One region of the Thioalkalivibrio sp. ALE21 genome, then DNA from elsewhere that is predicted to be linked to it. Evidence: predicted binding sites of a transcription regulator. Region 1 holds the regulator's gene; each other region holds the start of a gene.
The links. The regulator sigma-54, encoded in region 1, starts transcription at its own class of promoters, with help from an activator protein. The targets are predictions, from matches to a motif close to TGGCANGNTNCNTGCTT.

Region 1 (5,040 bases):
AGATGCGCATCGCCGAAGGGCTGCGCATCGACTATTTCCTCGACGAGGAACGCGTGATCCTGACCGAACGGGCGCGCGTCATCACCGCCGCCGAGGATGCCCGCGGGCAGCGCATCACCTATGACCTCGAGCGCGACGTGATCCGCGCGGAACGCGGCGACACCGACGACGAGCGCGTGCACATCCGCCTGCAGCCACGCGAGGACGATCCATGAGGCCCGCGGCCGACGGCCATCTGGTCGCCCGCGAGCTGAGCAAGCGCTATGGCCAGCGTACCGTGCTGGACGCAATGGACGTGGACCTGGTGCCCGGCGAGGTGGTCGGCCTGCTGGGACCCAACGGGGCCGGCAAGACCACCTGTTTCTACAGTCTGGTCGGCCTGATCCGGCCCAATACCGGGCGCATCACCCTGGGCGGGCGCGACATCACGCAGGCCCCCATCCACGAACGCGCCCGCGCCGGGCTGGGCTATCTCCCGCAGGAGGCCTCGATCTTCCGCCGCCTGTCGGTCCAGGACAACCTGCAGGCAGTGCTGGAACTGCGGCCCGGACTGGACCGCCACGAGCGCCGCCGCATTGGCGATGCCCTGATCGAGGAATTCCAGCTCGAAACCGTGCGCCACAGCCCCGGCATCGCGTTGTCCGGAGGCGAACGGCGGCGCGCCGAGATCGCCCGTGCGCTGGCCGGTGATCCGCGGTTTATCTGCCTGGACGAACCCTTCGCCGGGGTCGACCCGATCTCGGTCAGCGAGATCCAGGAAGTGATCCGCCACCTGGCCGAACGCGGCATCGGCGTACTAATCTCGGACCACAACGTGCGCGAGACCCTGGGCATCTGCCACCGCGCCTACATCCTCAGCGAGGGGCACCTTCTGAGCGCGGGAACGCCGGAGGAACTGCTGGACGATGCCCGCGTGCGCGAGGTCTACCTCGGCGAAAATTTCCGCCTGTGACACCGATCGCCACATCCGGCCGGTGCACAAGGCCACAACAAGGGATTACTATTCACTTATGGTGAACAACGCCTCTCCCAACTCATGCTGAAGCCCGGGCTGAACCTGCAGCTCGGTCAGACGCTGACCATGACGCCGCAGCTGCAGCAGGCCATCCGGCTGTTGCAGCTCTCGACGCTGGAGCTCCAGGCCGAGATCCAGCAGGCGCTGGAAAGCAACCCCATGCTGGAACAGGCCGAGGACGACGAACTCGGCGCCGATGGCGAAGAAACCCCGGACCCCGGCACCGAGGGCGAGAACGAGACCGCCAGCGATGCCGCCGCCGGCACCGGCGAAACGGTGGACGCCGGCGGTTCGGAGGATGTCATCCCCGACGAACTGGTGACCGACACCCGCTGGGAAGACATCTACGACGCCAGCGCCAGCCCGCGCGGACTGGACGACCGCGATCCCCTGGAAAACACCTCGGACGACGATGGCGGTGGCCTGCAGGACCACCTGCTGTGGCAGCTGCATCTGTCGCACCTGACCCCGCGTGACCAGCGCATCGGCGCCGCCCTGATCGACACCATCAACGGCGACGGTTACCTCGAGGGGGACGTCGAGACCCTGGCCGACACCATCAGTCAGGGCGAGGACACCCCGGTCGGCACCGACGAGGTGGAGGCAGTGCGCCACTGGCTGCAGCACTGCGACCCCCTCGGGGTCGGGTCGCTGGATCTGCGCGAGTGCCTGGAGGTCCAGCTGGGCGAGCTGGCGCCGGACGCGCCCTCGCGCGAAGCCGCGCGCGCGGTCCTGGAACACGGCATGGACGCCCTTGCCCGGCGTGACTACAAGGCACTGCAGCGCCAGAGCGGCGTGCGCGATGCCGACGAGCTGGCCGCGGCCCTGGACCTGATCCGTACGCTCAACCCGCGTCCCGGCGCCCAGATCAGCGAGACGCCGCCGGAATACGTGGTCCCGGATGTCTACGTGCGTCATACCGACCAGGGCTGGCAGGTCGACCTGAATCCCGAGATCGCCCCGCGCATTCGCGTCAACGACCTCTACGCCGGCATGGTCCGCCAGGTCTCCGATGCCCGCGACAGCGCATTCATGCGCGACCAGCTGCAGGAGGCGCGGTGGTTCATCAAGAGCCTGCACAGCCGCAACGACACCCTCCTGCGCGTAGCGCGAGCGATCGTCGAACGCCAGCAGGGGTTCCTGGAACACGGCGAGGTGGCGATGCAGCCGCTGATCCTGCGCGACATCGCCGAAGCCCTGGAGATGCACGAGTCCACGATCTCGCGGGTGACCACGCAGAAATACATGCACACCCCCCGCGGAGTGTTCGAATTCAAGTATTTCTTCTCCAGTCACGTGGGCACCAGCGACGGCGGGGAATGCTCCGCGACCGCGATTCGTGCCATGATCCGCGAACTCATCGAAGAGGAAACGCCGGGCAAACCGCTCAGCGATTCCCGCCTCGCCCAGATCCTGGCGGATCGGGGCATCAACGTGGCCCGACGTACCGTGGCCAAATACCGGGAGGGCATGAACCTGCCATCCTCCAGCGAACGCCGCCAGATGGCCGCCATGCCGACCGGAAGCAAACCGAAAGGAGCCTGACCCATGCAGATCAACCTCACCGGACACCACGTCGAAATCACCGACGCCCTGCGCGACTACGTCAACGAGAAATTCGAGAAGCTGGAACGCCACTTCGACAAGGTGATCGACGTGCACGTGGTGCTGACCCACGAGAAGACGCAGAAGCTGCACAACAAGGCGGAAGCGAATCTGCAGGTCACCGGCAACCACATCCACGCCGAGGCCAGCCACGACGACATGTACGCCGCCATCGACGGCCTGATCGACAAGGTCGACCGCCAGCTGATCAAGCACAAGGAGAAGGTCAAGGACCATCATCGCGCCGAAGGCCACCAGCGCAACCGCGAACAGACCCCGTAAACCGATGAACCCGGCCGAGCTCATCACCCCGGAGCGCATCGGACTGGAAGCCGACTGCTCCAGCAAGAAACGAGCGCTGGAAACCCTCGCCGATCTGCTGGTGGACGGGGCCGCGGACGGGCTGGCGGCCAGCGCCGCGTTCGAAGCCATGTCGGCCCGCGAAAAACTGGGCTCCACCGGGCTCGGCCATGGCGTGGCGATTCCGCACGGCCGTCTGGCCGAGCTGGATACGCCCCGCATCGCGGTCCTGCGTCTGGATCAGGGCGTGGATTTCGAGGCCATGGACCACGAACCGGTGGACATCCTGATCGCCCTGCTGGTGCCGGAAGAGGCCACCAGCGAACACCTGGACCTGCTGGCCCAGCTCGCACGCGGCCTGTCGCAGCCGGACACCCTCGCCGGCATCCGGCGCGCCGCGGACAGCGCGGGGGTCCAGCAGGCCCTCACCCGGGCCCTGGGAGACACCTGACCATGGCCGACCGGGCGGAGGCGGCAGGCGACGGCACCGCGAGCAACATCACCATCGCCGCGCTCACGCGGGCGATGGGGAGCCGTCTGGACCTGCGCTACGTCCACGGGGAGGAGGCCGCGGGCGACCGCGAACTCCTGGGAGTCGGCGATGGCGACCTGCCGCTGGCCGGCCATCTCAACCTGATCCGCCCCAACCGCATCCAGGTCATCGGCGACTACGAGGCCCGCTACATCGCCGGCCTGTCCGACGAACAGCGTGACCACCTTGTGCTGGAGATGGCCCGCACCGGCACCACCATGGTGATTTTCGCCGAGGACACCTGCCCGTTCCCGCGCATGCCCCACGCTGGTGACGACCCTCTACCAGTGATACTGTGCACTCGCACCTCCTCGCACGAAGTCATCGCCCTGCTCCGCTATTTCCTGCAGCAGCGCCTCGCTCATTTCGAGGTGCGCCACGGGGTGTTCATGGAGATCCTCGGGATCGGCGTGCTGATCTCGGGGGCGTCGAGCGTCGGCAAGAGCGAGGTAGCGCTGGAACTGATCTCGCGGGGCCATCGGCTGATCGCCGATGATGCCCCCGAATTCGCGCGCATTGCCCCCGATATCGTGCGCGGACACTGCCCCGCCCTGCTCCAGGACCTGCTCGAGGTGCGCGGCCTGGGCGTGCTCAACATCCGCGCGATGTACGGCGACTCGGCGATCAAGGGCGGCAAATATCTGCGCCTGATCATCGATCTGCGCGACCACAACGAGCCCTCGCCGGTGCCGGACGATCGTCTGAACGGGCGTCGCGGCGAAAGCGAGATCCTCGGCCTGCGCATCCCGCTGATCAGCCTGCCGGTGGCGCCGGGGCGCAACATCGCGGTCATGATCGAGGCCGCGGTCCGCAATCACCTGCTGCACATGCAGGGCTACATCGCCGGGGACGACCTGCGCGCCCGCCAGCGGCGCCAGATGGGCGAGGATCAGCAGGAGGAGTCCATCTTCCACATCGGCGGGCCCAGCACCACGGTCCCCAACCCCGATCCCGAGGGCTGACCGACATGCGTCTGCTGCTGGTCAGTGGTCTGTCGGGTTCCGGCAAGACCGTCGCCCTGCATACCCTGGAGGACGCCGGCTACTTCTGCGTCGACAACCTTCCGCTGCCGATGCTGCCGGAACTGGTGGAGAAGGTCCGCAGCGGCCATTACGACACCGGCGGTGACCGCCACCTGGCCGTGGGCGTGGACGTCCGTTCGGGCCTCGACGCCCTCAGCGGCTTCGGCAAGCTGCTGGGCGAGCTGCGCGGATCGGGCCTGGAGGTCGAGGTGCTGTTCCTCAATGCCTCCGACGAGGTCCTGCTGCGCCGCTACCACCTGACCCGCAGGCGGCATCCGCTGGCTCGCGACGGCATCCCGCTGGTGGAAGCGATCGGCATGGAACGGACCTGGCTGGGGCACGTGGCGGTGGAGGCCGACCTGACCGTGGACACCAGCCGGCTGTCGATGCATGACCTCGCGCGCACGTTGCGGGGCCGGGTCGGCAGCCGCGAGACCGCCGGCCTGTCCCTGCTGTTCCAGTCCTTCGGCTTCAAGCACGGCTCGCCGCTGGATTCCGATTTCGTGTTCGACGTGCGCTGTCTGCCCAACCCCCACTACGAGCGTGAACTGGCGCCGCTGACCGGG
Region 2 (5,040 bases), on a different contig from region 1:
GCGGCAGGTATTCGGGGTGCCACTGCACGCCGATGCAGAAATCGGGCCCGTCGGCCTCGATGGCCTGGACCACGCGTGAGGGCTCGCGCCCGGCGATGGTCAGGCCCCGTCCGAGGCGGTCGACGGCCTGGCTGTGCAGGGCATTCACGTGCAGTGCGGCATCTCCGAGGATGATGGACAGCCGCGAGTGCGGATCCAGCCGTACCCGCTTCACGGGCAGCAGGCTGCGGGCGTTGGGGGTCTCCACGTAGAAGGCGGCGAGGTCGCGGTGCAGGCTGCCGCCGCGCACCACGTTGATCAGCTGCATCCCGCGGCAGATGCCGAGGATTGGCAGGTGTTCGTCCAGGGCGTGGTGAATCAGGGATTTCTCCAGCCGATCGCGCTCCGGATCCAGCGATGGTCTTTTCGACTGGAACAGCCGGCGCAGCAACCACAGCGCGGGATAGAAGGCGTAGCCGATCAGGCGCTGCGACAGGCGTTGCTCCGCCCGGCGGATGGCAGTGGTGTCAGGGCCCTCGGGCAGGGTTTCGCCATAAAGTTCGGGATCCACGTCGGCCCCGCCACCGACGATCAGGGCGTCGATGCGCCGGTTGCGGCGGGGGCGTCCGGGACGGATGCGCAGGGGGCGGCCGCCGGCCCGCCACACCGCGAGGGCGGTGAACAGCCACGCGGGCGTGCCGCCACGGTCCGGGCCGGTGACGGCGATCACCGGACGCTGCGGGCGCTCAGAACCAGGCACGCAGTCGCTGCATCCATTCATCGGTCCAGCGGCCTACTGCCTGGCCCGGGCGCTCCAGGTACTCCCGCGCGAGCCGTTCCAGACGTTCGGGATGAGCGGCCAGCTGTTCCACTTCCACCCAGCCGTTCAGCGGGTGCGCCAGGCTCCAGGCCGGGTCGTCGATGCGGCAGTCCGGCAACCGGTAGTGCAGTGCGAGGCGCGGCTTGATCAGTTCGTGCTCCACCGGCGCCGCCGCAACGCGTTCCGGATCCAGCTCCGCCAGGACTGGCAGCAGGTCGAGCGGGCGGTTGCGCGTGGGGTTGTGGGCCAGGTAGGTGTCGATCAAAGAGGCGCGGTCGGGGGTGAAATCCGGGTCGAGGATGTAGCGTACGAAGGCGCCGGGGAACGGCCGGATGTAGGGCGACAGGCGGCGCGACAGGTCGATGGCCCCCGCCTGCGCGAGGATCTCGTACATGAGCACGAAGGCCCGCAGGATGGCCAGCAGCCATTCGGGCTCGCGGCTGTGGATCTCGATGTTCAGCTGCAGCCCGAACGCGTACAGGAACGAGCGTTCGGTGCCCAGCGCGCCTTCCTGTTGCAGCGCGGCACGCACCCGGTCCAGCCGGGGCAGCTGCGCAGGTTCCAGGGGTGGCGCGACGATCTCGTGCGGGACCAGGCGCCCGGCGGCATCGGCCAGCCAGGCCTCCAGTGCTTCCTGGTCGCGGTCTTCCAGGTCGACCCCCAGGCGGGCCAGGTGCTCGCGATAGCCGCGGTCCTTGAGTACGCGGGCATCCAGCTCCAGCTGGAAATCCCCCGCGTCACTGTCGCGGACATGCAGCACGAAGGCATGCTCGGCCTCGATGTGCCCGCCGAATTCGTCGATGATGGCGCGGGCCATCGTCTCCAGCGAGACCCCTGCCATCTCGATCTCCACGCCGACCCGGCGCCGGGCCCCCTCGGGGGTCCGGGTCCACGGCAGTGGCAGAAACGAAGTGGCGGACATGCGGCGGCTCTCCTGGCGGCGCTGATCGGCCGGGCTGTCCGGGCATGGTAGCGCGTTGCGCCACGAGCGCACGCCCCGGTGTACGCGGGCGGGGGCAGGCAGTACGATAAGCCCCTCCGCAACCCTGTGTCCCCGGTGTCCCGCATGGACCGTATCTATTTGCGCGATCTCGAAATCCCCGCCGTGGTCGGCGTATACGGCTGGGAACAGCGTATCCGGCGCCCGCTGCGTTTCGACATCGAGCTGGCGGCGGATACCCGCGTGGCCGCCCACTCCGGCGAGATCGAAGACACGGTTGACTACGAGGCCGTGGCCAACGCGGTGCGGGCCATCGTGACCCGCGAACCCCACATCCTGCTCGAATCCCTCGCCGAGGAGATCGCCGAGACCCTGATGGCGCAGTTCGGTTCGCCGTGGCTGCGCATCACCCTGGGCAAACCGGGCGCGGTGGCCGGGGTGCGCGAGGTGGGCATCACCATCGAACGCGGCTCGCTCGCCACCGACTGACCTCGGGACTTCGGCGCGCAGGCCCTGGCCGATTGGCAGGACGCTTCCACACTTCCTGCTCCTGTCTCCCGCACAGCTTTCCCGTACTGCTCTTTCCCGCGCGGCGCCCTTTCCGGTGGCGGCCCCGCCTCGTATTGCCCCCTTTTGGTGCGCCTGCACTTTGTGATTGCACCCGTTCGTGGCAATCACCCGTGGTTTGCCCGCAACAGCGTTGCATAAAACCGGTTTTTGCCCCGTTTAACGTTTCTGGCACGCCCCCTGCAAGGAACGGGTGTCGACAAGCAGCGACATCCAGAAAACACGCAGAGGGAGTCAATCAATGAAGAAATTCGCTTATTCCGCCGTCGCCACCGCGATCCTGGCCGTCGGGTCCACCGGGGGTGTCGTCTTTACTTCCAGCGCGGCCGCCGAGGTGTCGGCCAATATCTCGATCGTGTCCGATTATGAACTGCGGGGCTTTTCCGAAACCGATGGCGGCGCCGCTATCCAGGGTGGTTTTGACTGGGAGCATGCCTCCGGGTTTTACCTGGGGACCTGGGCATCCAACGTGGATTTCGAGGAAGACGACGGCACGACCTACGAGCTCGATCTTTACGGTGGGTTTGCCGATTCCTTTGACAACGGCTTCGGGTACGACGTGGGTTACGTGTATTACGCCTACCCCGATGCCGAGTTCGAGGGGGATTCCGTCTCTTACGATTTCGGCGAACTGGTCGGGTCAGTCAGTTATGACATGGACATGATCGGTTTTTACGGCGGTGTTCAGTGGGTGGTGACCGACAGCGCGTCCGAGTCGCTTCTGGAAAGCGACGACGTCTATTTCTACGGCGGCCTGGATGTGCCGTTCGCCGAGGTCTACAGCGCCGGTTTCATGGTCGGACGTCAGACGTACGACGACAGCGACAATGACGATTACACCCACTACTCCGCCAGCCTCGCCCGCGATGCCGGCGAGTTCGGCGAATTCAGCCTGAACCTGGCCTACGCCGATGTCGATGACGAAGACATGCGCGCCTGGGTGGGCTGGTCGAAATCCTTCTGATCGTTGAACCGGAAGCAAAACATCGTTGCGGGTCGTTGCCCCCGGGCAGCGGCTCGCCGGAGAGGAGTCTGACATGAAGATGATTACTGCCGTGATCAAGCCGTTCAAGCTTGATGATGTGCGCGAGGCGATGTCCGAGATCGGTGTGCAGGGCATCACCATGACCGAAGTCAAGGGTTTCGGTCGCCAGCGCGGCCACACCGAACTGTACCGCGGTGCTGAATACGTCGTGGACTTTCTGCCCAAGGTCAAGCTGGAGGTTGCGGTGGATGACAGCCTGGTCGACCAGGTGATCGAAGCCGTTTCGAAGGCCGCGAGCACCGGCAAGATCGGGGACGGAAAGATCTTTGTCTCGCCGGTCGAGCAGGTCCTGCGAATCCGCACGGGTGAAACCGGAACCGAAGCGCTCTGAGCGCCCATCTCGGTCATTATTAGATGAGGTAATCCGAAAATGGATATCGAACAGCAAGTCGTCGAGGTGGCCTACGCCCTTGACACCTTTTACTTCCTGATGGCCGGCGCACTGGTCATGTGGATGGCCGCGGGCTTTACCATGCTCGAGGCCGGCATGGTGCGGACCAAGAGCGTGGCCGAAATCCTCACCAAGAACATCTCCCTTTATTCCATCGCCTCGGTCATGTACATGCTGATCGGCTACAACATCATGTACAGCGACGGGCTCACCTCGTTGATCCCGGGCCTGGGCTTCTTTATCACCGGTGACAACGCCGTGTCCGAGGTGCTGGGCAGCGGTGGCGACATCTACTACTCCGACCGCGCGGACTTCTTCTTCCAGGTGGTGTTCGTGGCCACCGCGATGTCGATTGTTTCCGGGGCGGTTGCCGAACGCATGAAGCTGTGGGCCTTCCTCGCCTTCGCCGTGGTCCTCACCGGCGTGATCTACCCGATCCAGGGCTTCTGGAGCTGGGGCGGCGGCATGCTGGACCAGATCGGCTATCTCGACTACGCCGGTTCGGGCATCGTCCACTTCACCGGTGCCGTGGCCGCGCTGGCGGGCGTCCTGCTGCTGGGGGCGCGCAAGGGCAAGTACGGCAAGGACGGCCAGATCAACGCGATCCCGGGCTCCAGCATGCCGCTGGCGACGCTGGGCGTGCTGATCCTCTGGCTGGGCTGGTTCGGCTTCAACGGCGGTTCCGAGCTCAAGGTGTCCGACGTTGAATCCGCGAATGCCGTGGCGGCCGTGTTCACCAACACCAACCTGGCCGCGGCCGGGGGCGTGATTGCCGCGCTGATCACCACCCGTCTGATGTTCGGCAAGGCCGATCTGACCATGGCCCTGAACGGCGCGGTCGCCGGCCTGGTGTCCATCACCGCCGAACCGCTGATGCCCAGCCCGCTGCTGGCGACCTTCATCGGCGCCGTGGGTGGCGTGATCGTGGTGTTCTCCATCGTCGCCCTGGACAAGGTCAAGATCGATGACCCGGTGGGTGCGATCTCGGCCCACGGCACGGCCGGCATCTGGGGCGTGCTCGCGGTCCTGCTGTCCAACCCGGATGCGACCTTCGTGGCGCAGATCGCGGGTCTGGCGGCGATCTTCATCTTCGTCTTCCTCGCCAGCCTGCTGGTGTGGTTCATCCTCAAGATGGCCATGGGCATCCGCCTGGGCGAAGAGGAAGAAGAGATCGGTGCCGACGTGACCGAGTGCGGCCTCGAGGCCTACCCCGAGTTCACGAACAAGTAACGCGAAACCCATAGCCTGTACGCAGGCTGGACGGGGCCGGGAGGCCGGCCCCGCAACTTGTCTCCTCC
Region 3 (5,040 bases), on a different contig from region 1:
CGATTGGGATTGTCGCCGTAGCGCCCGTCGGTCGGGCGCCGGCTGGGCTGCACGTAGGCCGCGCGCCACGGTTCCGGCCCGATCGAGCGCAGGAAGGTCGCCGGATGGAAGGTGCCGGCACCCATCTCCATGTCATAGGGCTGCATGACCACGCAGCCGTGGTCGTTCCAGTAATCCTGCAGTCGGCGGATCAGGTCCTGGAAGGTGGGACTCGCGGTCTCGGTTCGGTCGCTTGCGTTCGCCATCGCTGGGGGTCCGGAGCGGATCAGGGGCGGCAGTATATCGGCCCGTGCCCGGGTGCGGCCACCGCCGGGCGGGTCCATAATGAGCGGATTGATCCGTCCCGGAGGGATGATGGCCACGCACAGTGACGACTCAGCCGACGCTCCACGCGACGGCTCGCGCTATCGTGATACACGGCGGGTGACGCTGACCGGCGCTGCGGTCAATTCCGGCCTGGCTGTCACCCAGCTGGCCAGCGGATGGCTGCTGAACTCGCAGGCGCTGATCGCCGACGGCGTGCATACGGTCTCGGACCTGGTCACCGATGCCGTGGTGCTGGTCGCGGCGGGGCATGCGGCCGCCTCCCCTGATCGCAATCACCCCTATGGTCACGGCCGCATCGAAACCCTCGCCACCGTTATTGTGGGGGTCTTTCTCGCTCTCGCCGGCGTTGCCATTGCCTGGGGCGCGGGCAGCCGGCTGCTGGGGCCGGAAGAGCTGACCGGTCCGGCGCCGCTGGCCATCGCATTCGCCGTGGTTACCCTGGTGGCCAAGGAGGGCATGTACCAGTACACGCATCGGGTCGCGCGCCGCCTGGGGTCGCGCATGCTGGAAGCCAACGCCTGGCATCACCGTACCGATGCGATCTCCTCCGTCATTGTCCTGCTGGCAGTCGCCGGTGCGGTAGCGGGGTGGCCGTGGCTGGACGCGGCCGCGGCGCTGGTGGTGGCCGGCTTCATCCTGCATATTGCCGGGCGCCTCGTCTGGCGCAGCGCCGCGGAACTCATCGACACCGCGCTGGAACCGGAGGAGGTCGAGCGAATCCACCGCACCATCCTGGACGTCCCGGGGGTAAAGGACGCCCACATGCTGCGCACCCGGCGCTCCGGCGACGATGCCGTGGCCGACGTGCACGTGCAGGTCGCACCGATGATCTCGGTGTCGGAGGGGCACCGCATCGCTGACGCGGTCCATCAGGCGGTGACCGAGGATGCGGGCGCAGTCTGCGATATAACCGTGCACGTGGATCCCGAAAACGACGAGGATCAGGCCGCCAGCTCGCGGCTGCCATTGCGCCCCGAGTTGGTGGCCGGGCTGCGCGAAGCCTGGTCCGGCTTCCCCGAGCTGGAGGCCCTGGAGCACCTGTCGCTGCACTATCTGGGCGGGCGGGTGCATGCCACCGTTACCCTGCGCCTGGATCCCGGGCTGTCGGGGACAGGGCTTGAGGGGCGCGCGGACCTGCTGACCCGGCAGCTCCGCGAGCACCCGGCGCTGAAGCCGGTGCTGGGCCAGGTGACCATACTCTACCGGCCGTGCACCGAATGAGGGCGGGCTTGATGCATACGCACCACAATAGTGCATTCTATGCACTGCGGGTGTGCGGATCGTGATGGCGTCGCTGCGGAAAAGGGCGTCAGGGCGCTCCGAACCGGGGCTTTCGGTCTGGCACGCCACCTGCATAACCATCGGGCAGACGCCGCTCGGCCTCTGACGACCGCACCGGCATCGACCGTCTCAAACTGAAGACCAGAGGAGTCCTCACTATGTCCGCAGCCGAAGTGCTGAAGCAGATCAAGGAACAGGAAGTCCGCTTCGTCGATTTCCGTTTTACCGATTCCAAGGGCAAGGAACAGCATGTGACCCTGCCGGCCCACGACCTCGACGAAGACGCCTTCGAGGAAGGCAAGATGTTCGACGGTTCCTCCATCTCCGGGTGGAAGGGCATCAATGAGTCCGACATGATCCTGATGCCGGACGCGGAGTCCGCGGCCATCGATCCGTTCTTCGAGGACATGACCATGAACATCCGCTGCGATGTCGTGGAGCCGGCCACCATGCAGGGCTATGACCGCTGCCCGCGGTCCCTGGCGCGTCGCGCCGAGGCCTATCTGCAGAGCACCGGCATCGCCGACACCGCGCTGTTCGGTCCGGAGAACGAATTCTTTGTCTTCGACGACGTGAAGTGGGGCTCCGACCTCTCCGGCTCCTACTGCCGCGTGGACTCCCAGGAGGCCTCGTGGAACTCCGAGCGCGTGTATGACGACGGCAACATCGGCCATCGCCCGGGCGTGAAGGGTGGCTACTTCCCGGTCCCGCCGGTCGACAGCCTGCACGACATCCGCTCCACCATGTGCGAAGTGATGACCGAGATGGGGCTGGTGACCGAAGTGCATCACCACGAGGTGGCGACCGCCGGCCAGTGCGAGATCGGCGTCGGCCCGGCGACCCTGACCAAGAAGTCCGACGAAGTGCAGATGCTCAAGTACGTGGTGCAGAACGTCGCCCACATGCACGGCAAGACCGCCACCTTCATGCCCAAGCCGATTGTCGGCGACAACGGCTCCGGCATGCACGTGCACCAGTCGCTGTCGAAGGACGGCAAGAATCTGTTCTCCGGTGACCTGTACGGCGGCCTGTCCGAAACCGCTCTCTACTACATCGGCGGCATCATCAAGCACGCCCGCGCGCTGAACGCCTTCACCAATCCGTCCACCAACAGCTACAAGCGTCTGGTGCCGGGCTTCGAGGCGCCGGTGATGCTGGCCTACTCCGCGCGCAACCGCTCGGCGTCCATCCGCATCCCGTTCGTGATGAGCCCGAAGGCCCGCCGCATCGAGCTGCGCTTCCCGGACTCCACCGCCAACCCGTATCTGGCGTTCGCCGCGATGCTGATGGCCGGCATCGACGGCATCCAGAACAAGATCCACCCGGGCGAGGCGATGGACAAGAACCTCTACGATCTGCCGCCGGAGGAAGAAAAGGGCATCCCGCAGGTCGCCCATTCGCTGGATCAGGCCCTCGAGGCGCTGGACGGCGACCGCGCGTTCCTGACCCAGGGCGGGGTGTTCACCGACGACATGATCGACGCCTACATCGACCTGAAGATGGAAGACGTCACGCGCATGCGCATGACCACCCATCCGATCGAGTTCGACATGTACTACAGCCTGTAAGCCCCGCGGGTTTTACGGCCGTCAATCATCGGGCCCCGGCGTTCGCGCCGGGGCTTTTTTGTGCGCGGAGAGCGCGCACAAAAAAGGGCCGCCCGAAGGCGGCCCTCTGCTTCCCGAAGCGCGCCCGGAGGCGCGCCGTGCGGGCAGTCTTACAGCGCGGTTACGTCACCCGCGGCCAGACCCTTGGCGGTTTCCTGAATCTCGAAGGAAACCTTCTGGCCTTCGGCCAGGGTCTTGAAGCCCGAACCGTTGATCGCGGAGAAGTGCACGAACACGTCCTTGCCGCCATCATCGGGGGTGATGAAACCGAAACCCTTGCTCTCGTTGAACCACTTAACAACACCGGTATTCACAACTACTTACCTCATCATGTAACTAAAGAAACGTGATTGCGGAACGCTACCAACAGATCAACGGGAGCACTGGTCCAGAAAACTGGGGACTTCCTTGGAGTTGCTGCTTACCGCGAATCACGTATTCGACTATACGCCCCTGCGCCGGCAAAAGCCAATGGGGTGTGATGAAGTTTTTCTGTCAACGCCGACCGGTCAGGCGCGCGTATTCTTCCGGGTCGTTGAGTGCACGGATATCGACAAAGCTTCCGGAGGGCTGCTCGCGCAGCCGTGGCAGTACCTCGAGGATGTCGCGTGCCGCGGTTTCCGGTTCCGGCATGGTGCGGGTGCCGCGCGCGGCCTTCAGCCGCTGCAGGGCGGTGAAGGTCTCGCTGTCGGCCTCGTCGCACAGATAGTCCTGCATCGCGGTGTCGATCAGACCCGGTGCCAGCGAATGCACCGGCACGCCGGGGAATTCGTGCGAGTAGAGCTGCATCAGCATGTTCAGCGCGGCCTTGGACAGCGAATACCCGCTCCAGCCGGCGTTGCCGAACACCGCCGCCCCCGAGGAGATGGCTACGATCTGGCCGACCGGGATCTCGCGCGTCAGCAGACGATCCAGGATCACCTTGTTGGCAAAGGTGTTCACGTCCATCAGCAGGCGCAGTTCCTCCATCGGGGCGTCCGGCATGCGCTGGATATGCCCCAGCAGGCCGGCGTTCAGGATCACCAGATCCAGCCGGGTGACGCCCTGCAGCAGCCGGTCCATGGCCTCCGGGATCGTGTCGAAGTCCGCCAGGTCGATCTGTACGTCGCCGGCGACCCCGTCGTCCGGGCAGCCGCGGCGGCTCATGCCGTAGACCGCCGCGCCGTCGGCGGCGAGGACCCGGGTGAGCCCGAGGCCCAGGCCGCTGGAATTGCCGGTGATCAGGGCCGATTGCGGAGTGGTCGATGTCATGTCTGCTCCTCGCTGAGTGGTTCCATCCAGGCGTACTCGGCCTCCACGAGATTGCCGCTCCCGAGGTGCCGCATCTGCCGGCAAAGACGGTGCACCAGGGTAAGGCCGCGCCCCCACAGCCTTTCGTCGCTCTCGCCCTCCAGCGCCCGCCGTACCCGTTGGTGGTCAAAGCCCGCGCCACTGTCGCGCACACGGATGCGCACGCAGTGCCAGTCGTCCGTGCGGCGATAGCGCAGACTGATACCGATGCGCCCTTCCAGGCGCTCGAGTCCTTCCTGGCGCAGGCGATAGTACTCGGCAAAGCCCTCCGCGGTGGCTTTCATCTCGGAAGACAGGCCCAGCACGCCATGTTCGAAGGCATTGTTGCAGAGCTCGGCGATCACCGTCTGCAGGGCCTGAAGGTGTTCGCCGGACCCGGGAAACCAGCGCCGGAGCTGCTGTCGGGCCTCTTCCGCGACGTCCACGCGGGCCAGCTCGGCCCCGGCGGCCTCCATGGACCAGCGTCGGTTGCCGGTGGTGTCCGGGGGTACCGCGAGACCGGTTTCCAGCACGACCTCGGGGTCGCAGGTGATGG
Region 4 (5,040 bases), on a different contig from region 1:
ACGAGTTCGTCGAGAAGGCCATGGAGAAATACACCGCCTGGCACAACGCACCCGGCGTGGACATGGATTCGCCGTTTGCCCGCGAGGAGATCGTACAGCTATGAACCGTGACGCGACATTCGACCTGCCGGCCACCCCCGGGGAGTGGGGGTGGGCCTCGCTGCGCACCGCGAACCACCTGCGCCGGCGGCTGCAGTACCCGCTGCTCGGCATCGCCGGGCTGCTGGCCCTGTGGTGGTGGGGTGGCTGGCTGATCGCCAACAACCCCGACACCATGGCCTTCGCCAGCTTCGCCCCCGGGCCCACGCTGACCGCCTTCTGGGACATCGTGAGTTCCGGGCAGGTGTGGTCGCCGATCGAATCCAGCCTGCACCGGGTCGGCTTCGGCCTGCTCTACGCGATCCTGATCGGGGTCCCGCTGGGGGTGATGATCGGCTATTTCAACGTGCTGCGCGAAACCACCCACGTGCCGTTCCAGTTCCTGCGCATGATCTCGCCCCTGGCGTGGATGCCGATCGCGGTGCTGGCCTTCGCCACCTGGGATGCGGCGATCATCTTCCTGATCGCCATCGCCGCGGTCTGGCCGATCACCTACGCCACCGCACACGGGGTGCAGCGCATCGATCCGATGTGGCTGAAGGTCGGCTCCAACCTGGGCGCCAACCCCTACCACACGCTGCGCTACATCGTGATGCCCGCGATCGCCCAGGACGTGTTCGCCGGCATCCGCCTGGCCGTCGGCGTGGCCTGGATCGTACTGGTGCCGGCGGAATACCTGGGCGTGACCTCGGGACTCGGCTACGCCATCAACGATGCCCGCGACACGCTCGAGTACGACAAGCTGGCGGCCTTCGTACTGGTGATCGGCCTGATCGGCTATATGCTGGACGCCATCTGCGTGCGGCTGATCCGGCGCAGCAGCTACCACGCCGAAAGCTGAACCACCCCCTTCCTCCCTGCTCCCTCCATCTGCCCGGCCGTTCGCGGCCGGGCCTTTTTCCCTTTCCACCTGCACCGCCGAAGCACGGATATCGCAGGATTGCACCATTCGCGTGCATTACGGGGCCCCACCGCCGGACCAACCGGGCGCTGCATGGCGCCGTGCCCGGCTCCCTGACACTGGCAGGGTTTCTGCATGTCCACCGGGCATGAACGACACCGCCACCGAAGACCGCACCGACCAGGCGACCCGCGAGCAGGAGATCACCCTGCTGCTGGAGGTCGCCCGGCTGATGGGCCGCTCGCGCGACCCCGACGCCGCCATCTACCGCATCCTCGGCATGATGTCCCAGCTGCTGGGCCTCAACCGCGGCCGGGTCCTGCTGCCCGACCCGGACAGCGGACAGCTGAAGATCCGGCATGCCTACGGCCTGACCGACGCCGAACGCGAGCGCGGCAGCTACTCGCTGGGCGAGGGCGTGACCGGCCGGGTGATGAAGACCGGACAGATCGCGCTGATCCAGGACATCGACAACGAGCCGGAATATCTCGCCCGGGCGGTCGACCGCTCGACCCTGCCGCAGGAGACCGTGGCATATATCGGGGTCCCCATCGTGCAGGACGAACAGCCGATCGGCGTACTCGGGGTCCACCGGCTGCGCCGCCGCTCGCGCCAGTTCCAGGACGATCTCAACGTGCTGCGCGTTGTCGCCTCCATGATCGGCCAGGTCCTGCGCATCAACCAGCTGATCGCCGAACGCACGGCCGAACTGGTCTCGGAAAACCGCTACCTCAAGAGCGCCCTCGACACCCAGGGGGCGAAATACGGAATCCTCGGCGAGAGCCCCGCCCTGCGCAGCGTCCTCAAGCAGGTCCACCGCATCGCCGACACCCAGGCCACGGTGCTGATCACCGGCGACTCCGGGACCGGCAAGGAAAAGATCGCGCGCATGATCCACCGGATCAGCCAGCGCAACACGCGACCGTTCATCTCCCTGAACTGTGCCGCGATCCCCGCCGACCTGCTGGAATCGGAACTGTTCGGCCACGAGAAAGGCGCCTTCACGGGGGCCTCCAGCGCCAAGACCGGCAAGATCGCCCTGGCCGACGGCGGCACCCTGTTCCTCGACGAGATCGGCGACATGCCGGAGGCGCTTCAGTCCAAGATCCTGCGCGTGCTGCAGGAACGGGTCGTGCAGCCCATCGGGGGATCGCGCGACATCCCGGTGGACGTGCGCGTGGTCGCCGCCACCCACAAGGACCTGCAGAAAGCGGTCAATGCCGGGGAATTCCGGCTCGATCTGTTCTACCGCCTCAACGTGATCCCGCTGCACATGCCCGCGCTGCGCGATCGCGCCAGCGACATTCGCCTGCTCTCACGGCACTTTCTCGACCGTTACACCCACGTCCATGGCTGGAACGTGGTCCTGGACGACGGGGTTATGGAGCGTCTGGAGACCTTCGACTGGCCGGGCAACATCCGCCAGCTGGAGAACGTGCTGGAACGCGCGGTGCTGCTCTCCAGCGAGGGCCGCATCGGCACCGGCCTGATCGACGAGATCCTGCACGAGGAATCGCGCATCAGCCCCGGACTGCACGCCACCGGCCCTGCCGGTTCCCCGCAACCCGACACCGCACCATCACCGGACACCCCGGCCTTTCCCGGCACGCACGGCAACGAGGCGCACTCCGACGGGGCGGCCGGCCCCGGCATCGTCCGCCCCTACCGCCGCGTGCACGCCTCCGAGGCCGACCAGCTGCGGGACGCCATCGAACGCAGCGGCGGCAACAAGACCCGTGCCGCCATGGACCTGGGCCTCACCCCGCGCCAGCTGCGCTACCGCCTGAAGAAACTGGGACTGGCCTGAGACCCCGGTGCGGACATTGTCGACACTTTGTCCGCACCGGGAGCGGACAAAGTGTCCGCCTCACCCGACCCGTGCTCCCGTACGGCCGTCCCGGAGCGGATCCGGTGAACGGCGTCCAGCTGGCACGGGATCTGCAGAGCATTGGGTGGCAACACTGATCCGACACCAACCGGGAGGCCACCATGACCCTCAGCAAGACCGAAATGACCGCCACCATCCTCGAAGCCAAGGAGAGCCGGTCCGCGACCTGGGCCGGCATCGCCGAGGCCACCGGCCTGCACGAGGTCTACGTGACCTCGGCCTGCTACGGCATGAATCACCTCGACGCCGAGGCGGCCGACCGGCTCACCGCGTTTCTCGACCTGGGCCCCGACGTGTCGAAGGCCCTGCAGGCGTTCCCGCACAAGCACTGGGACAAGACCATCCCGACCGACCCGGTGATCTACCGCTTCTACGAGGCAATCAACGTGTACGGTGACACCATGAAGGCGCTGATCCACGAAAAGTTCGGCGACGGCATCATGAGCGCCATCGACTTCACCATGGACATCGACAAGGTCGAGGACCCGAAGGGGGATCGGGTGAAGATCACCTGGAACGGCAAGTTCCTGCCCTACAAGAGCTGGTGAACACCGGCCACTCGCCCCCTTGCCCGCCCGTGGCCGTGGCCCGGGCGGGGCTCTGCCAGCCTTTCCTCCCTGCCCTCCCTGCATTTCCCTGCCCCTCGCGGGCACGAAAGGTTCCCGAATCAAACCGTTGTCTGCACGTACGAGCATCCACTGCCCGGTTCGTAGTAGGCTGACCGGCATGAAATGGCTGCCCCGCACCCTCGTCCTGGCCGTGATGCTGCTCCCGTCCCTCCCGGGCGCGGTCGCCGGCGCTCCGGATGGGGCCACGACGGTGGACATCGGTGTTCTCGCGGTGCGCGAGGCAAGCGCAGCCGAGGCCCGCTGGCAACCGACAGCGGACTACCTGACCGAGGCCGTGGGTGAAGATTTCGGCGTCCGCTTCCGCATGCGGGCGATGAACTACCCCGAACTGGAAGACGCGGTGGCGGGGGAAGAGATCGATTTCGTTCTCACCAATACCGGACACTACGTCCAGCTGGAATACGCCCACGGCATCAGCCGCCTGACCACACTGATCGCGTCACACGAAGGCGAACCGGTCCGGCTGTTCGGCGGTGTCATATTCACGCGCGCCGACCGCGACGACATCACTGCGCTGGAACACATCGCCGGCCAGCACCTGTTTGCGGTGCAGGAAGGTTCGCTGGGTGGGTGGCATGCCGGGCACGAGGCCCTGCTGGATGCCGGCGTGGATCCGCGCGAGGAACTCGCCGAGCTGACTTTCACCGACATGCCGCATGACCGCGTGGTCGAGGCCGTGCTCGACGGCCGCGCGGACGCCGGCACGGTCCGCACCGGCGTGCTCGACCGCATGGCCGGGGCCGGGGCGTTCGAACCCGGCGAACTGCGGGTGCTGGAACCGCGCGACACCCCCGGCTTTCCGTTCGAGCACACCACCCGCCTGTTCCCGGAATGGCCGTTCTCGCGCATGGAACATGCCGACGAAGCCCTGGCCAACGCGGTGACCGTGGCCCTGCTGGAGATGCCGGAGGGTCACCCGGCAAGTGGGGCCGGCGAATATTTCGGCTGGGCCGCGCCGCTGTCCTACGCCCCGATACATGACCTGCTGGAACGCCTGGGCGCCCCGCCCTACGAACGCAACCCGGCCCTGGACCCGCTGCTCTACTGGCGCGAGAACCCGGCGGTCACCATCGCCTTGCTGCTGGGGCTGCTGGCGCTGATGGCCGCGGCCACCATGCGCTACCACCGGATCAACCGCGACCTCGGGCGCGAGGTGCAGCAGCGCCGCGAGGCCGAGACCCGCCTGCGCCGGCACGAGGCCGAGCTGGCGCATCGCGCCAGCCACGACCCGCTGACCGACCTGCCCAACCGGGTGCTGCTGACCCAGCGCATGCGTTCGGCGATCAACACCAGTGCCGAAGATGGCGGGCGGGTCGCGATCCTGTTCCTGGACCTCGACCGTTTCAAGACCATCAACGACAGCCTCGGCCACCAGGTCGGCGACGAACTCCTGAAGATCCTCGCCGACCGGCTCAAGGACCGGGTACGGGCCAACACCATCGCCCGCCTGGGCGGCGACGAGTTCATCGTCCTGCTGGACGATGTCGAATCGCTGGAGGCCCTCGAGGAGCGGGCCCGGGAGA

Region 2: a site for sigma-54 is predicted at 2,476-2,492, ahead of D893_RS09845 (TorF family putative porin). Genes of this name have one in related genera too.
Region 3: a site for sigma-54 is predicted at 1,667-1,683, ahead of glnA (glutamate--ammonia ligase). Genes of this name have one in related genera too.
Region 4: a site for sigma-54 is predicted at 2,928-2,944, ahead of cynS (cyanase). Genes of this name have one in related genera too.

What each region holds. Positions count from the first base shown of each region.
Region 1 covers NZ_QKMA01000004.1:58,506-63,545, forward strand. Annotated here, with positions in the region: gene lptA (lipopolysaccharide transport periplasmic protein LptA) at 1-215, shown strand, start outside; gene lptB (LPS export ABC transporter ATP-binding protein) at 212-952, shown strand; gene D893_RS05020 (RNA polymerase factor sigma-54) at 1,037-2,560, shown strand; gene raiA (ribosome-associated translation inhibitor RaiA) at 2,564-2,902, shown strand; gene D893_RS05030 (PTS sugar transporter subunit IIA) at 2,907-3,371, shown strand; gene hprK (HPr(Ser) kinase/phosphatase) at 3,374-4,414, shown strand; gene rapZ (RNase adapter RapZ) at 4,420-5,040, shown strand, end outside.
Region 2 covers NZ_QKMA01000011.1:43,837-48,876, reverse strand. Annotated here, with positions in the region: gene D893_RS09860 (gamma-glutamyl-gamma-aminobutyrate hydrolase family protein) at 1-760, opposite strand, end outside; gene D893_RS09855 (amidoligase family protein) at 726-1,721, opposite strand; gene folB (dihydroneopterin aldolase) at 1,866-2,228, shown strand; gene D893_RS09845 (TorF family putative porin) at 2,548-3,270, shown strand; gene glnK (P-II family nitrogen regulator) at 3,344-3,682, shown strand; gene D893_RS09835 (ammonium transporter) at 3,722-4,972, shown strand.
Region 3 covers NZ_QKMA01000003.1:59,653-64,692, reverse strand. Annotated here, with positions in the region: gene glyQ (glycine--tRNA ligase subunit alpha) at 1-245, opposite strand, end outside; gene D893_RS03510 (cation diffusion facilitator family transporter) at 355-1,548, shown strand; gene glnA (glutamate--ammonia ligase) at 1,767-3,176, shown strand; gene D893_RS03500 (cold-shock protein) at 3,326-3,529, opposite strand; gene D893_RS03495 (SDR family NAD(P)-dependent oxidoreductase) at 3,711-4,466, opposite strand; gene D893_RS03490 (fused response regulator/phosphatase) at 4,463-5,040, opposite strand, start outside.
Region 4 covers NZ_QKMA01000006.1:89,694-94,733, forward strand. Annotated here, with positions in the region: gene D893_RS07255 (ABC transporter substrate-binding protein) at 1-104, shown strand, start outside; gene D893_RS07260 (ABC transporter permease) at 101-940, shown strand; gene D893_RS07265 (sigma 54-interacting transcriptional regulator) at 1,149-2,807, shown strand; gene cynS (cyanase) at 2,990-3,436, shown strand; gene D893_RS07275 (EAL domain-containing protein) at 3,615-5,040, shown strand, end outside.